3 regions of the Streptomyces qianjiangensis genome follow, and region 2 is predicted to be linked to each of the others. Evidence: riboswitches for the same ligand, from Rfam matches in the RefSeq annotation. Region 2 holds a riboswitch; each other region holds the start of a gene.
What was found. A riboswitch is a leader RNA that binds a small molecule or an ion and turns the genes downstream of it on or off. The one in region 2 is predicted to bind cobalamin.

Region 1: it holds a riboswitch for cobalamin, as region 2 does, so the genes downstream of both, cobT (nicotinate-nucleotide--dimethylbenzimidazole phosphoribosyltransferase) here and N8I87_RS26835 (ribonucleoside-diphosphate reductase subunit alpha) in region 2, are expected to answer to the same signal.
Region 3: it holds a riboswitch for cobalamin, as region 2 does, so the genes downstream of both, N8I87_RS37610 (CbtB domain-containing protein) here and N8I87_RS26835 (ribonucleoside-diphosphate reductase subunit alpha) in region 2, are expected to answer to the same signal.

The regions. Positions count from the first base shown of each region.
Region 1 is NZ_CP106799.1:22,913-27,788, forward strand. It holds partial or broken gene N8I87_RS42320 (IS982 family transposase) at 1-187, opposite strand, end outside; gene N8I87_RS42325 (nitronate monooxygenase) at 543-1,994, opposite strand; gene cobT (nicotinate-nucleotide--dimethylbenzimidazole phosphoribosyltransferase) at 2,255-3,385, opposite strand; cobalamin riboswitch at 3,476-3,656, opposite strand; gene N8I87_RS42335 (FAD-binding oxidoreductase) at 3,828-4,876, shown strand, end outside.
Region 2 is NZ_CP106798.1:5,790,337-5,795,212, forward strand. It holds gene N8I87_RS26835 (ribonucleoside-diphosphate reductase subunit alpha) at 1-1,331, opposite strand, end outside; cobalamin riboswitch at 1,456-1,597, opposite strand; gene N8I87_RS26840 (GNAT family N-acetyltransferase) at 1,650-2,156, opposite strand; gene mctP (monocarboxylate uptake permease MctP) at 2,277-3,905, opposite strand; gene N8I87_RS26850 (DUF3311 domain-containing protein) at 3,902-4,174, opposite strand; gene N8I87_RS26855 (GntR family transcriptional regulator) at 4,439-4,876, opposite strand, start outside.
Region 3 is NZ_CP106798.1:8,253,083-8,257,958, reverse strand. It holds gene N8I87_RS37625 (galactose-binding domain-containing protein) at 1-1,773, opposite strand, end outside; gene N8I87_RS37620 (VOC family protein) at 2,048-2,401, opposite strand; gene N8I87_RS37615 (CbtA family protein) at 2,576-3,328, opposite strand; gene N8I87_RS37610 (CbtB domain-containing protein) at 3,350-3,571, opposite strand; cobalamin riboswitch at 3,608-3,757, opposite strand; gene N8I87_RS37605 (STM4011 family radical SAM protein) at 3,824-4,711, opposite strand; partial or broken gene N8I87_RS37600 (STM4012 family radical SAM protein) at 4,722-4,876, opposite strand, start outside.

The DNA.
Region 1 (4,876 bases), on a different replicon from region 2:
GGATCACCTGCCCGGCCCGGATCAGGTGGTGATCGCGTTCCAGTAACGCGGTCACCACCTCTCGCTCGCCGAGCTTGGGGCCGGCCAGGCACCAGGAGACCGTCATGCCCTCGGCGGTGGTAGCAGGTACAGCCGGTATGAACCGCGAGTGGCCGCGGCAGTAGCCGTAGCCCGCGTGTCCGGCCATGATGCGGTGCTGTTCCGGGTCCGGCGGGCGCGAACGTCTTCGCGCAGGGGCCTGGAGTTTTGCAACGGCGGCCTTGTGCCCACCTGGCGGCAGGTCAGGCCGTCCATCACAGGCTCGCGCCGCGTCTTCTGAACGGCGGGCCCGGTGGGCGCGGCCCGTCTCCGTACCGCCGTGGTAGGCGGTACGGACGTAGGTGACATCGGTGGCGTCCGCCGTGAACTGGTCGTCGTACACAGCGCTGTTGCCGTTCCTGACCGACGGTCTCACCACAGAAGAACCGCGCCCAACTCCAACTCGCCATCGTCGACCGGCATATGGTCGTGGTCATGGGTGAGCCCGTCCAACGGCGCGCCGCTCACACCGGTGCTTCCACCAGGCCCTCCGACAGCCAGCGCACCACCGACTCCGCGCGGTACGGCCGCCCCTGGGGAGCGATCTGGCGCAGGAAGCCGAGGTCCTGGCCGATCGTGACGATGGGGGGCTCCACCATGCCGTGCGGACGGCGCTGCCCCAGCCCGACAGCGGCCAGCAGACCGTTGCACAGGCACTGCCGTCCCTCGGTCTGCTCGGCCGTACCGCCCTTGCGGACGTACATCGCGGTGGGCTCCGCCGGGCAGCGATAGCCGATGGTGCCGCGCTCGGTGCGGTAGGGGGTGCGCAGATAGCCGAGGTCGCAGACCCGGGGGCGTGTCGAGCTCACGCCCGGGTCGGCCAGCGTGCCCGGCAGGTCGGCGACCTTGAACGGAAAACTGGTCGGAGAGGCCGCGGGGTCGTTGCGCACGGTCAGTTCGGAGCGGAGCTCACGCTCGACCATGTCCCGCCGCAACTGCGGGTCAAGGCCGGACTCCTCGCAGAGCGCGAAGACACTGCCGAGCTGGACGCCGGCCGCGCCCACTGCCCTGGCCCGGCGGACATGGTCCGGTCCGCACTGGCCGCCGGCGATCCAGAAGGGCAGGCCGAGGGCGGCCATCTTCGCCAAATCAGGGGTGTCCCGGGGGCCGTAGAGAGGATCGCCCTGCTCGTCCAGGCGCATCGGCCCGCGCGGTGGCGCGCTGTGCCCGCCGGCGCGGTGGCCCTCGACGACGAAGCCGTCCGGGGTGGTCTCCGGGGAACGGTTCAGATACGACGCCAGGGCCGGCAGCGAGACGATGGCCAGGACGTCGGGACGGCGCAGGGGCCCCGGCTGCGCTCCGCGCAGTATCGAGGCCGGATCGAAGCGCAGGTCCACGGGCTTGTCGTCACCGTCGACGTCCAGTCGCGCGGTGACGGGCCGCAGTTGGGCGAGCTGGGTCGCGATGCCCGGGATCTGTGCGGGAATGCCCGCACCGACCAGCACATAGTCCACGCCGGCCAGGATCGCGCCGAACATGGCGGGGACCGTGGCGAGCTGGACCTTCTCCAGGTAGTTGATGCCGACCGGTCCTTCGTGGCCTTCCCGGGCGAGCCACACCTCGCAGAAGTTGGCCACCACGGTCAGCGACCGGCCCGGGCACGCTTCCTCGGCCGTCAGCCGGGGTGTGGCCGCGAAGCGCTCGTCGGCGCCGATCCCGCCCTCGACGAAGTAGCGCTCCTGTATGGAATCGGCAAGCTCCCGTACGGGGAAGGCGGCCAGCGCCCGCCTCAGGTGGCCGCCGGGGTCACCGCCCTGCAGCACCCGGATCAGCAGGGTGTCCAGGGCGGTACCGGAGACGACACCCAACTGTCCGGTACGCGCGACGGCACGAGCCAGGCGCCAGCCGGACACGCCCACCCCCATTCCGCCTTGGATCAGCCAGGGCAGGTCTGCCCTCGTCCGGGGTGTGCTCATGGGTCCTCGCAAGGATGCTAGCCGGGTCCGGAACACGTACTTACGGTTCCGTAACCTACGATACCGTAACCAAAATTCGCGCCATCCCTCCCCCGGGTTCAGTAGCGGGCGTCGTAATGAGTGGGTGTCGCAGTGGGTGTCGCGGACGTGACCGGAGCCCGGTTCAGGCACGTCCTGAACCGGGCTCCGGTGGAAGACGCCCGCCTCGTGGACGGCGGGCGCAGTAGGTGTCCTGCCTGTGGCGCGGCAGGCAGGCTGTTTCAGAGGCTCTTGCTCGAGACCTCCGCGGAGTCGAATGTGGCCATGTCGCGCAAGGCGCGCACCCCCGCCTGTACGAGCGGCAGGGCCAGCACGGCACCGGTGCCCTCGCCGAGCCGTAGTCCCAGGTCGACCATGGGATGCAGGTCGAGGTGGCGCAGGGCGATGGTGTGCCCGGGTTCGACCGAGCGGTGTCCGGCCACACAGGCGGCCAGGGCATCAGGGGAGAGCGCGGCCGCGACCAGAGCGGCCGATGTGGCGATCACCCCGTCCAGGATCACCGGGACCCGGTGCATGGCGGCGCCCAGTACGAACCCGGCTATCGCCGCGTGTTCCAGGCCGCCGACCGCCGCCACGGCCCCGACCGGGTCGTGCGGGTCCGGCCCGTGCAGCTCCAGGGCGCTGCGCACCACCCCCACCTTGTGCCGTCGGGCCGTGTCGTCGATTCCCGCTCCGTGACCGGTGACGTCGTCCGGGTCCGCACCGGTGAACACGGCGATCAGTGCCGCGGACGCGGTGGTGTTGGCGATGCCCATGTCGCCGGTGAGCAGGCAGCGGCAGCCGTCGTCGACGAGTTGTGTGGCGACGCCGATGCCGACCTCGATGGCGTCGACGGCCTCCTGACGGGTCATGGCCGGAGCCTGGGTCATGTCGGCGGTTCCCGCCCGGACCCGGCGTCGTAGCAGCATGTCCGGGTTCGTGTCCGAGGTCGCCACCGGGGTGGCGACGCCCACGTCCACCACGACCACCCTGGCTCCGGTCTGAGCGGCCAGGACGTTCACCGCGGCGCCGCAGGCCAGGAAGTTGGCGACCATCTGGGTCGTCACCTCCTGCGGCCAGACGCTGACGCCCTGGGCGTGGACACCGTGATCGGCGGCGAAGACGGCGACCGCGGCCGGTTCCGGCAGCGGCGGCGGGCAGCTTCCCGCCAGAGCCGCGAGCTGGACCGACACATCCTCCAGCCGGCCCAGCGAGCCGGGCGGCTTGGTCAGGTTGTTCTGGCGGTCACGGGCCGCGGTGCGGGCGTCGGGGTCCGCGGGCGTGATGGCGGCCAGGGTGCGCTCCAGCAACTGGCCGACGGCGGGGTCGGCGGCAGACCGAAGGGTGGGGTCGGAGCCGGACGAGGGCACCATGAAGGGAGTTCCTTCCGCTGTCGACGGTTCTCCACGCCGCCGTGAACAGGCCGTGCCCGGGCGGGTAGTGCCTGGCTGCGGGACGGCCGGAATATCCTGGCTCCCGGATCTCGGCGCCCGGCTTGTGCAGCACGGGTACCGGCGCCGGCTCCCGGCCTTCCCAGCGGCCGGTTCGCACCGGCTGCCAGTGGCCATCAGCGGGAGGCAGCTCCCCGGTTACAGTGGCGGGCCCGCACCGGACTTGGGCCATCGGGCCCGCACCGGACTTCCTCCGCATCCGTCACCCGCATCCTGCCACACACCCGCCGTCGGCGAGCCGCCGCCCGAGGGGGTCCACAACGCATGCCGGTCCACATGGCCCTGGGCAAGGGCCGGACGGCCCCCTCCGGTGGAGTGGGTGCGCGGCAAGGATCGCGGGAGCGGGGGCCGAGGAGGGGGTGCGATGGCGGACACCGAGGCGCTGCTGGCCGGCGCCGTGGGGGCACGGCACGTTCTGGCCGGGGCGGAGGTCCCCCCTGAGTACGCCGGTGACGAGTCGCTGACCGCCCTGCCGCAGACGCCCGCGTACCTGGTCCGGCCCGCCGCGGCCGCCGAGGTGGCGGACGTGCTCAGAATCGCCGGCGAGGCCGGGATCCCGGTGACCGCCCGCGGCTCGGGGACCGGCATGTCGGGGGGATGTGTGCCCCGGCCGGGCGGGATCACGGTCTCGTTCGAGCGGATGAACCGCGTCCTGGAAGTGGACGCCGTCAACCACGTGGCCGTCGTGCAGCCCGGGGTCACCCTGGACCAACTGGACCACGAGGCCGCCAAGTCAGGCCTGCAGTATCCGGTGCGGCTCGGCGAACCCACCGCCAGCATCGGCGGCACCATCGCCACCAACGCCGGCGGGATGCACGCCGTACGGCACGGGGTCACCCGCCACCATGTGCTCGCCGTCGAGGCCGTCCTGGCGTCCGGCGAGATCGTGCGCGGCGGCGGCAAGTACGTCAAGACGTCCACCGGCTACGACCTGGCCCAGCTCCTGGTCGGCTCCGAGGGCACGCTCGCCCTGGTCACGGAGGCGACGCTGCGGCTGCGGCCGCGGGCCCGGCACTCCACGACCGTACTGGCGGCGTTCGCGTCGGCCGAGGACGCCTTCCGGTCGGTTCCGCCGCTGGCGGGCGGGGGCCTGGAGCCGGCCGCGCTGGAGTACGTGGACCCGCTGGCCATGGCGGCGATCGCGGACGGCCACGGCAAGGGGCTGGGCATTCCCGCGTCCGTGCGCCTGAGCGCGCTCGGCTATCTGCTCGTCGTGCTGGAGGACCGCTCCGGGACGCGGCTCCAGGAGGATGTCGAGGCGGTCGGCGAGCAGTTGCTCGAACTCGGCGCGGCGGACGTCTTCGTGCTGCCCGCGGCCACGGCGAGGAGCCTGGTCGAGGCCCGTGAGCGAGCCTTCTGGACGGCGAAGGCGGCCGGTGCCGACGACATCGTGGACGTGGTCGTGCCGCGCGG
Region 2 (4,876 bases):
CCGTCGTCCGTGACCTCCAGGATCTCCGTGCAGAGGTTGGAGGAGTGGACGACATGGCCCGGCTCGGCCGTCTGGTTGGCGGTGCGGTTGGCGGCGTCCTTGAAGGTCATCCAGCCGTTGCCGGTCTGCGCCAGGGTGCGCATCATGCGGCCGTAGAGGTCACGGGCGGGAATGGTCTTCTTCGCGAGCCCGTCCGCCTCCGCCTTGCGGTACACGGCGTCGAACTCCGCGCCCCACAGGTCCACCAGCTCCGGCACGTCCGACGGGGAGAACAGCGACCACTGCCCGTCGGCGTCGACCCGGCGCATGAACTCGTCCGGGATCCAGTGCGCGAGGTTGAGGTTGTGCGTACGCCGGGCGTCCTCACCGGTGTTGTCGCGCAGCTCCAGGAACTCCTCGATGTCAAAGTGCCAGGTCTCCAGGTAGACCGCGGCCGCGCCCTTGCGCCGGCCGCCCTGGTTCACGGCGGCGACGGAGGCGTCGAGGGTCTTCAGGAACGGGACGATGCCGTTGGAGTGCCCGTTGGTGCCGCGGATCAGCGAACCACGGCTGCGGATGCGGGAGTACGACAGCCCGATGCCACCGGCGTGCTTCGAGAGCCGGGCCACCTGGTGGTAGCGGTCGTAGAGGGAGTCCAGCTCGTCCAGCGGGGAGTCGAGGAGGTAGCAGGACGACATCTGGGGGTGCCGCGTGCCGGAGTTGAAGAGCGTGGGGGAGGAGGGCAGATAGTCGAGGCGGCTCATGAGCCCGTAGAGCGCGGCGACTTCGTCGACGGAGCGGGAGGACTCGTCCTCGGCGAGACCCGCGGCGACCCGCAGCATGAAGTGCTGGGGCGTCTCGACGACCTTGCGGGTGATGGGGTGGCGCAGCAGATAGCGGCTGTGCAGGGTGCGCAGGCCGAAGTAGCCGAAGCGGTCGTCGGCCGACGGGTCGACCAGGGCGTCGAGCCGCTCGGCGTGCAGCCGTACGAACGCGGCGGTGCGGTCGGCGATCAGCCCCTCGCGGTGCCCCACGGCGACGGACCCGGTGAAGGACGTCACGCCCTGCGAGGCGGCCTCGGCGCGGATGGAGAGGGTCAGCAGCCGGGCGGCCAGCCGGGAGTAGGCCGGGTCCTCGGAGATGAGGCCGGCCGCCGCCTCCGTGGCCAGCTCGCGCAGCTCCGTCTCGTCCGCCCGGGTGGACCGTCCGCGCAGCGCGGCGGCGGCGACGCGGCCGGGGTCGGTGTCGGGCAGGTCGGCGGTCAGCTCGGTCAGGGTCCGCAGCAGCGCGGCACCGGGACCGACGGTCTCCAGGCGGGTCGCTGAATCCGGTTCGGCTGGCGCGATGGTCACGTGGGGCTCTCCCTGGCTCGGCACGGGGGCCTTGCGCAGGGCAGGGGGCAGCACACGAGCGCACGCGGCGTCGCGTCCACCGGCCCATTCCACGAGGCCCGGACGTCGGGGCACCCGGGCCGGACGGCCGGGTGCGCTGTCGGCAGGTCCTCGGACTGACACGAGCGCGCTTCGACCCCCGGGGGGCGGATACGCGCAAGTACACCGTTGCGGGACAGTTCCGGATTCGCACCGGATTCCCCTGCGGCGACAGCGAGCATGAGCATACATCTAGTGCCTGGCTGCCGTGCCACCCCCAGATGTTGTGTCGTGGCGGTATCAGAGCGTCAACTCGTAGGTGAGGAGTGTGATGTCGTCGAGGTGGGGGAGGGGATTCCAGTCCCGCTCTGGTGTGCGGACGAAGCCCATGCGTTCGTAGATGCGATGGGCGGCCCGCATGGAGCGCTGGGTGGACAGCACGACCCGTACGCAGCCCGGTGTGGCCCGCGCGCGATCGACACAGGCGCGCACCAGGGCCTCCCCGACGCCGCGACTGCGTGCCGCGTGGCCGACCGCGAGCATCCGTATCTCGGCCTCTCCGGCGCGGGCGATGTCGGCCATGGGCCCGCCCGCCGGTACGAAGGTGACGCCGCCGAGCAGTTCGCCGTCCGCCACGGCGGCCAGTACCTCCGCGGCGGCCGCGCGCTTGGCCACGTCTCTGAGCTCGCCGAGGTACCCGTCGCTCTCCCCGAAGTCGAGGAGGCCGTCCTGGAGATAGGCCTGGGCGGTGATCTCGCCCAGGGTGCCGTACTCGTCCGGGGCCGTCCGCCTGATCTCGATGTCCATGGGACCGAGTGTGCAGGACGGGTACGACAACGGGCCGCCGGATTTTCTCCGACGGCCCGTTCTTGCCTGCCCTCAGCGGCCGGTGTCGTCAGCGGCTCGCGTCCGCGGTGACCGGCGTCCTCAGTGGCCCGCGTCCGCGGTCGCCGGCGGCAGCTCCACCTGGACGCCCGGGTCGCCGGAGTCCGCCGTGTAGTCCGCCGGGCTGGTCTCGTCGACGCCCTCGGGGGCCTTCAGCGCCTTCAGGACGAAGGTCAGCACCACCGTGACGGCCACGTTGAGCACGAACGCGGTGAGGCCGATGTAGCCGATCTCCCCGATGCCCGGGATCTCCTCGGCCGAGCCGCCGAAGTGCTTCTGCGTCGGTGAGGCGACGCCGTACGCGGCGACGGTGCCGTACACCATGCCGACCGCCCAGCCCGCGAGCAGCGCCCAGCGGTGGAACCAGCGGCTGAACAGGCCGCCGACCATGGCCGGGAAGGTCTGCAGGATCCAGATGCCGCCGAGCAGCTGGAAGTTGATGGCGACCGTCTTGTCCATCGTCAGGACGAAGACCAGCGCGCCCACCTTCACCAGGAGGGAGACCAGCTTGGAGACCTTGGTCTCCTGCGCGGGCGTGGCGTCCGGCTTGATGAAGTCCTTGTAGATGTTGCGGGTGAACAGGTTCGCGGCCGCGATGGACATGATGGCCGCGGGGACGAGGGCACCGATGCCGATCGCCGCGAAGGCCACGCCCGCGAACCAGTCCGGGAACATGTTCTCGAACAGCTGCGGGATGGCCAGCTGGCCGTTCTGCACCTTGACGTCCGCCGCGATCGCCATGAAGCCCAGCAGGGCCAGCAGGCCGAGCATGAGGGAGTACAGCGGCAGGATCGTGGTGTTGCGGCGGATCACGTCACGGCTCTTCGAGGAGAGCGTCGCGGTGATCGAGTGCGGGTACATGAAGAGCGCGAGCGCGGAGCCCAGTGCCAGCGTGGCGTACGTCCACTGGCCGGCCTCCGGCGGGGCGAGAGCGCCGCGCGGCTTGCCGGTCGCCGGGTTGACCTGGCTGAACGCGTCGCCCGCCTTGGTGAAGATGTCGTCGAAACCGCCCAGCTTGATGGGGATGTAGATGATCGCCACCGCGATGACGATGTAGATCAGCGCGTCCTTCACGAACGCGATCAGGGCGGGCGCCCGCAGGCCCGAGGAGTAGGTGTACGCGGCCAGCACGCCGAAGGCGATCAGCAGCGGCAGGTCCTTGACGAACCAGTGGGTGCTCTCGCCGCCGCCGACGCCCATCACGTCGAGGACGGCCTGGATGCCGACCAGTTGGAGCGCGATGTAGGGCATCGTCGCCAGGATTCCGGTGACCGCGACCGCCAGCGACAGGCCCTTGGAGCCGAAGCGGCCGCGCACGAAGTCCGAGGTCGTCACATAGCCGTGTCGGTGGGACACCGACCACAGGCGCGGAAGGAACATGAAGATCAGCGGGTAGACGAGGATCGTGTACGGCACGGCGAAGAAGCCGGCCGCGCCCGCCGCGTAGATCGCCGCCGGTACGGCGACGAAGGTGTACGCCGTGTACAGGTCGCCGCCGAGCAGGAACCAGGTGATCCAGGTGCCGAACGACCGTCCGCCCAGGCCCCATTCGTCGAGGCTGTGCTCGTTGTCGGCCCTGCGCCAGCGGGCGGCCAGGAAGCCCATGACCGTGACGGCCAGGAAGAAGAAGACGAACACGCCGAGCGCGACGCCGTTCACACCGTCCTTCACTTCGACGCACCCCCGCTTCGCCGGGCCGCCGCGCGGGCGCGCTGGTCACGCTGCCACAGCTTGTACGCGGTCATCGTCAGCGCGGTGGAGATGACCACCCACAGCATCTGGTACCAGTAGAAGAACGGGATCCCGCTGAACTCGGGGTCCGTCCTGGCGTAGGAGCCGACCCACAGCATCGCCACGAAGGGCGCGATCAGACAGAGGGCGATGACGACGCGCAAGGGCGTCACCACCGCCGCTCCGGTCACATCCGAGGTATCCGACATCGTGCGACTCCGTCCCCTCGCAGATCACCACTGATCACTACTGATCACACGTGTAATGCGCAGGCAATCTAGGCGACGTCGTCACACAAGTGGAAGACCTCATCCTCATATCGGCATGTCGATTCTGTGCAGAAGTCGCCGCAGCGGCAGCGGAACCCCCGCACATGACGGTCGTACGGGGACGCGTCGGTCAACTCCCTTACGCAACAGCCGCTTGAGCCGGGCCGGGCATCACTCCGCGGGACGCTCGAGCCGGAGCGGGCGTCACTCCGCGGGACGCTTGAGGCGGGCCACGAACTTGTAGCGGTCGCCGCGGTAGACCGACCGCACCCATTCCACCGGCTTGCCCTCCCGGTCCAGGGAGTGGCGGGAGAGCATCAGCATCGGGAGGCCCACGTCGGTGCCGAGCAGGCCCGCCTCGCGCGGGGTGGCCAGGGAGGTCTCGATGGTCTCCTCGGCCTCCGCGAGGTGGACGTCGTACACCTCGGCGAGCGCGGTGTAGAGGGACGTGTACTTGACGAGCGACCTGCGCAGCGCCGGGAAGCGCTTGGCCGAGAGGTGGGTCGTCTCGATGGCCATCGGCTCGGCGTTGGCCATGCGCAGCCGCTCGATGCGCAGTACCCGCCCGCCGGCCGTGATGTCGAGCAGTTCGGCGAGCCGGTCGTCGGCGGTGATGTAGCCGATGTCCAGCAGCTGCGAGGT
Region 3 (4,876 bases), 2.5 Mb from region 2:
GCGGGTGTCCCGGGATCCGTCCACGGCCCGGCCCGGCGCATAGCTCGTGAACGGGTTCCACTCCGTCGAACTGGCCGTGGCCCCGGCGCCCTTGGCGAGGTTGACCCCGGCCTGGTGCCGCTCGGTGGCTCCCCAGGTGTGGAGGTAGGACTCGGCACCGCGGAAGAGGTCCTTCACCACGTCCTGGCCGCCGACGAGCCGGATGTCCTCGATCCAGTCCGGGACGAGCCCGTAGTGCGCGGCCCCGTCGGTGTTCAGGTCCCAGGTGCGCTGACCTGTGGTCTGCCGGTCGATGACTGAGCCGCCGTCGACACTGCGGAAGGGGTACACGACCTTGTTGGGGGCATCCGCGCCGCGGGGTCCCGGCCAGCCGCCGACGCCGTTCATGTCGGTGCCGTAGCCGTAGCCGACGTCGTACTTGTCCCGCAGCGCCTTCGTGCGGTCCGCCTCGGCCACGAAGCCCTCGGAGCCGTGCATGTACTGGGCGATGAATCCGCCGAGACCGTAGACCCGTTCGGTCCAGTTCAGGTCCATCCAGCTGTGCGAGGAGATGACGCCGGGGTACGCCTCCGACTCGAAGATGTCGAGCGCGCGGCCGACGGCCTTGACGCTCATGTGGTCGATCTCCAGCATCATCTTGCGTTTCATCATGCCGCGCACGGCGTACTCACCGAGGTCGGTGAGCCCGCGGACGTTGCACTGCGCGTCCGAGGCGTACGAGGGGACGCTCACGCCCGCCGGGAGTTTCGCCTCGGCGCCGGGCGCCGCGGCCGAGCCGATGGGGTTGTCGTGCTGGGGGCCGGTGCACTTCTCGGTCTTCCAGAAGGTGCCGGTGGACAGGAACTGCCCGACATTGATGGCCGTTCCGAGGCTGCCGGAGTCGAAGCGGACCCCGCACAGCGCGTTGTCGAACTTGTGGCACAGGAACATGCTGCGCACGCCCAGCGAGTACAACTCGTCCAGACCGGCGTCGATGTCCGCCTTGCTGCACTGGGAGATGTCCAGGATCTGCTTGCAGCCGAAGGGTTCGGAGGTCTCCACTCCCAGGATGACCGCCAGCTTGCCCTGCTTGATGACGTCCCGGGCCTGCGCACTGTCGGTGACGATCCTGAACCAGCCCTTGCCCGGGCCGCCGTACATCTTGTCGATGTAGGCCTGCAGGTCGTACGTCATCCTCGCCTGCAGTCGGATCGACGTCATCTCGTCGCAGCTGCGGTCCTTGAAGAAGTAGACCGAGCAGATGACACCGTTGGTGACGAGGTCGTTGACGAGCACCCGCTGGCCGCCGCGCCAGGCGCGTTCCACCCAGGCGTAGTAGTTCTGCTGGTGGGTCAGCGAGTCGTGGGCCGGCCAGTCCTTGAACGTGGGCCAGCCGACCGGGTCGTGTCTGCCGTCACCACCCTTGGTGATGAAGTCGAAGATCGCGAGGGAGCCGTCGGGGTAGTGCTCGGGGCAGTCCTTGAGGGCGTCGGCGATCCCGGCCTCGGAGAAGGTCTTGCCGCAGATGAGCCGCCCGCCGAAGGCCTCGTTGGCGAACAGGTGGTCGTGGGCGTCGACGAACCCGCGTACCTCGCCCTTGGCGTCGGTGCCGGTGAACGGCTCGCCGGTGACATTGATCTGGGAGTCCGGCGTGGGTCGTGCGGTCGGATCCCACCAGTGGTTGCCGGCCGCCGAACTCGGGGTGGGGCCGAGGACTGCGGCCAGTACGAGGAGGAGCAGCGAGACGACGGTGACGTCTTTGCGTCTGCGGTACGGGCGTCCGGTCACGGTCACACACCACGTCCCTCGGTCGGGGGGAAGCACGGCCGACGAGCCGGGCCGTGGTCCAAGGTCCGCAGACCCCCACCCGACTTGACATGACCCGCGCAAGACATGCCGACGAGGATCGCCACTGTTGCACGCGGAGTCAATAGCCGTGAACGGTCGACCTGCCGAACGGCGGCCCCCGACTCCCTACTGGAGGTCGCGGTCCTCGAGCGGGGTCAAAGTGCTGCGGATGCCTCCCCACTCGGCGGAGGCGATGGTCACCGCCGGTGTGAAGGCCCGGTCAGGCGGGCTGCCACAGTTCGATTCGGTTGCCCTCGGGGTCGGTGACCCAGCCGAATCGGCCGACGCCCTCCATGTCCTGCGTCTCGTCGGCCACGTCCGCTCCCTTGGCGCGCAGTTGCGCGAGCATCGCGTCCAGGTCGCGGACCCGGAAGTTGAGCATGGTCTGCTGGGCGCGGGACCCGAAGTAGTCGGTCTCGGACTCGAACGGCGCGAACACCGTCGGCCCGGCTCCCTGACGCCACAGGCCGTGCTCATCGGCGTCCAGGCCCAGGCAGTCGCGGTACCACGCGCTCAGGGCCGCAGGGTCGGTGGCCCGCATGAAGTAACCACCGATGCCAAGCACACGTTCCATGCCGCCATCTTGCCAGGACGGCGGGCGTGCGGGCGCTACGACCCCGGCTTGACGTCTGGCCAACGGGCTCCTCCGCTCGTCGCCTCCGTCGGTGTCCCGAGAACGCGAGAGGGCCCCTTGAATCCGCCGGTTCCGAAGGGCCCTCTTGTGTCCTGAAGGTGTGTCCTGAAGGGATCAGTGCGCGGCTGGAACCGCCCGCCCGGACGAGGCTGCCGCGGGCTTGGGATTGAGCATCCGCTCGGCCAACTCGCCGAAGACGAGGCCGAATCCGCCCCACAGCACCGTCTGGATGGCCAGCGCGGAGAGCCGGAACCGCCACAGCAGGGTGGCCGGGAAGTCCTTCGGCACCTCGTTGATGACGGGCAGGAACGCGAACGCGAGCCCGATGACGACGGCGAAGGCCGCCACCGCCGTGACGGTCGCGTACCAGGTGCCCAGCGAGGGCGCGAGCCGCTTGCCCAGGATGGTGGCGGCGATCGCGAGGAGCACGCTGAGCGCCATCATCAGGAAGTACAGAGTCGTCCGCTTGCCGATGGTGTCGGGATCACCCACGGAGGGCGGATTGGCCGGGTACTTGAGGAACGGCACGACGTACACGGCCAGCAGTGCGCAGCCGGACAGCAGCAGCGCGGTCGCCCGGGGGCTGAACCGGCCGACGCGGCCGAGCGCGAAGCAGAACGCGAGCGCCGCGATGCCGCCGAAGGCGACCCCATAGACCAGGACGCCGGTGGCGAGTCCGGCGGTGGACTGCAGGGAGCGGGAGACGACCTCCATCTCGTGCTCGTGGGAGTGCGCCTCCTCGAAGCTGATCGCGTTGCCGACACTCGGCTCACCGAGGAAGTAGGCGACGACGAGGGCGAGCACGCCGGCGGCCAGGCCGGCGAGCATGCCCCGCACGAGGAGGTTTCTTACGGTTGTGGAGTTCATGGTTGTGCGGCGCCCCTCGCGTCAGTGGCAGGGGAAGCCGAGCAGATGGCGGGCGTCGTGCACCCACTCGTGGACGTCCGTGCCGTTGAACACGGAGGTGGCGCCCTGCTCGGCGCCGACGAAGTACAGCAGGACCAGCATCAGGATGCCGAAGAAGACCGCCCAGGGTGCTATCGCCTTCAGCGGCAGCGTGGCGGGAACGACGGGGGTGGTGGCTGTCGGCTGGGCGACGGTCTGCGCCATGGCAGGGCCTCCTCTGGGAGTTCGCGTCCCATCTCGGTGGTGCACTGGACGACGGCCACGGGTCTGACTCACGAAACGCCCCAGGGGCCTCTCGCATACAGTGGCGCGACCGTGCCGGATTCCCACCGGCTTCCGTCTCGCCGTCGTCGATATCGCACCGACGGTACCGCGAGTCGGGAGCATGGCCAAGACCGCGTCCACCAGGCGTGATCTTCCTCTCCCACCGGGTGGCCCGGCGGAGCGAGCGTCCCGTCAACTCCCCGTCACGTGTGACGGGTGGAGGATCGGGGTCGCTGGGGCCATGGCCGGGACGCGTTCCAGGACGCCGCCCGCGAAGACGTCGTACAGGGGCAGCGTCTCCAGGTGCACATAGCCGATGTGGCAGTCGCAGGTGGCGAGTGGGCAGGGGCGGGGGCGCAGGGCGGCGCGGTAGGAGCCGTCGTAGAGGTTGCCCAGCGGGGTGGGTACGAAGTGGCAGCGGCGGACGGTGCCTTCGCCGTCGACGGAGATCACGGAGTCGCCGGTGCGGCAGGGCAGTCCCGCGCTGGTGTGCGGGTGCCGGCTGTACGGGAAGAGTGGGTCCAGGCCCGTCCACCGGGCGGCCTCCGCGTCGGTGTAGGTGTGTCCCTCGGCGGCGTTGACCCACAGGTAGACGTGCTCGGGCAGGTCGGCGCGCAGGCGCCGGGCCGCGTCGAGATGGTCAACCAGGCCGACGATGCCGACGCTGAAGCGGATGCCGTACGCGGTCAGTTCGTGGCATTTGGTGAGGAAGCGGTCGTACGGGGTCTGTCCGGGGTGGTAGGTGCACCACAGGGCCAGCGTGTCGGGGTCGGCCTCGGCGAGCCAGTCGGTACGGCAGCTGAGGTTGGTCTGGATCGCCACGCGCCGGATGTGCGGCAGGTGGGACAGGTCGGCGAGGGTGCGCCGGTACCAGGAGCGGACCAGGCCCTCTCCCCACGGGGTGAACAGGAGGGACAGGCGGTCGCCGGTCTGCCGCCGGGCCCAGGCCGCGAAGCGCTCCAAGGAGGCGCGGTCCACGCGCAGTTGGGCGCCGGTGTCGCGACGCTTGGCGAAGGGACAGTACGGGCAGTCGTAGTCGCAGGAGGCGAGGGGGCCCCGGTAGAGGAGGGTGAGGTCCATGGCGGGCCGGTCACTTCCTCTCGTAGGCGGCCATGGCGGCCCGGACCGCCGGGGAGAACAGGTCGGGGCCGATCGCGTCGGAGTGGGCGAGTCCCTCGGGGGTGAGCCTGAGCGTGGTGCCGTCGTCGGTCAGCCAGCCGCGGTCGGCGAAGCGGGTGAGTTCGG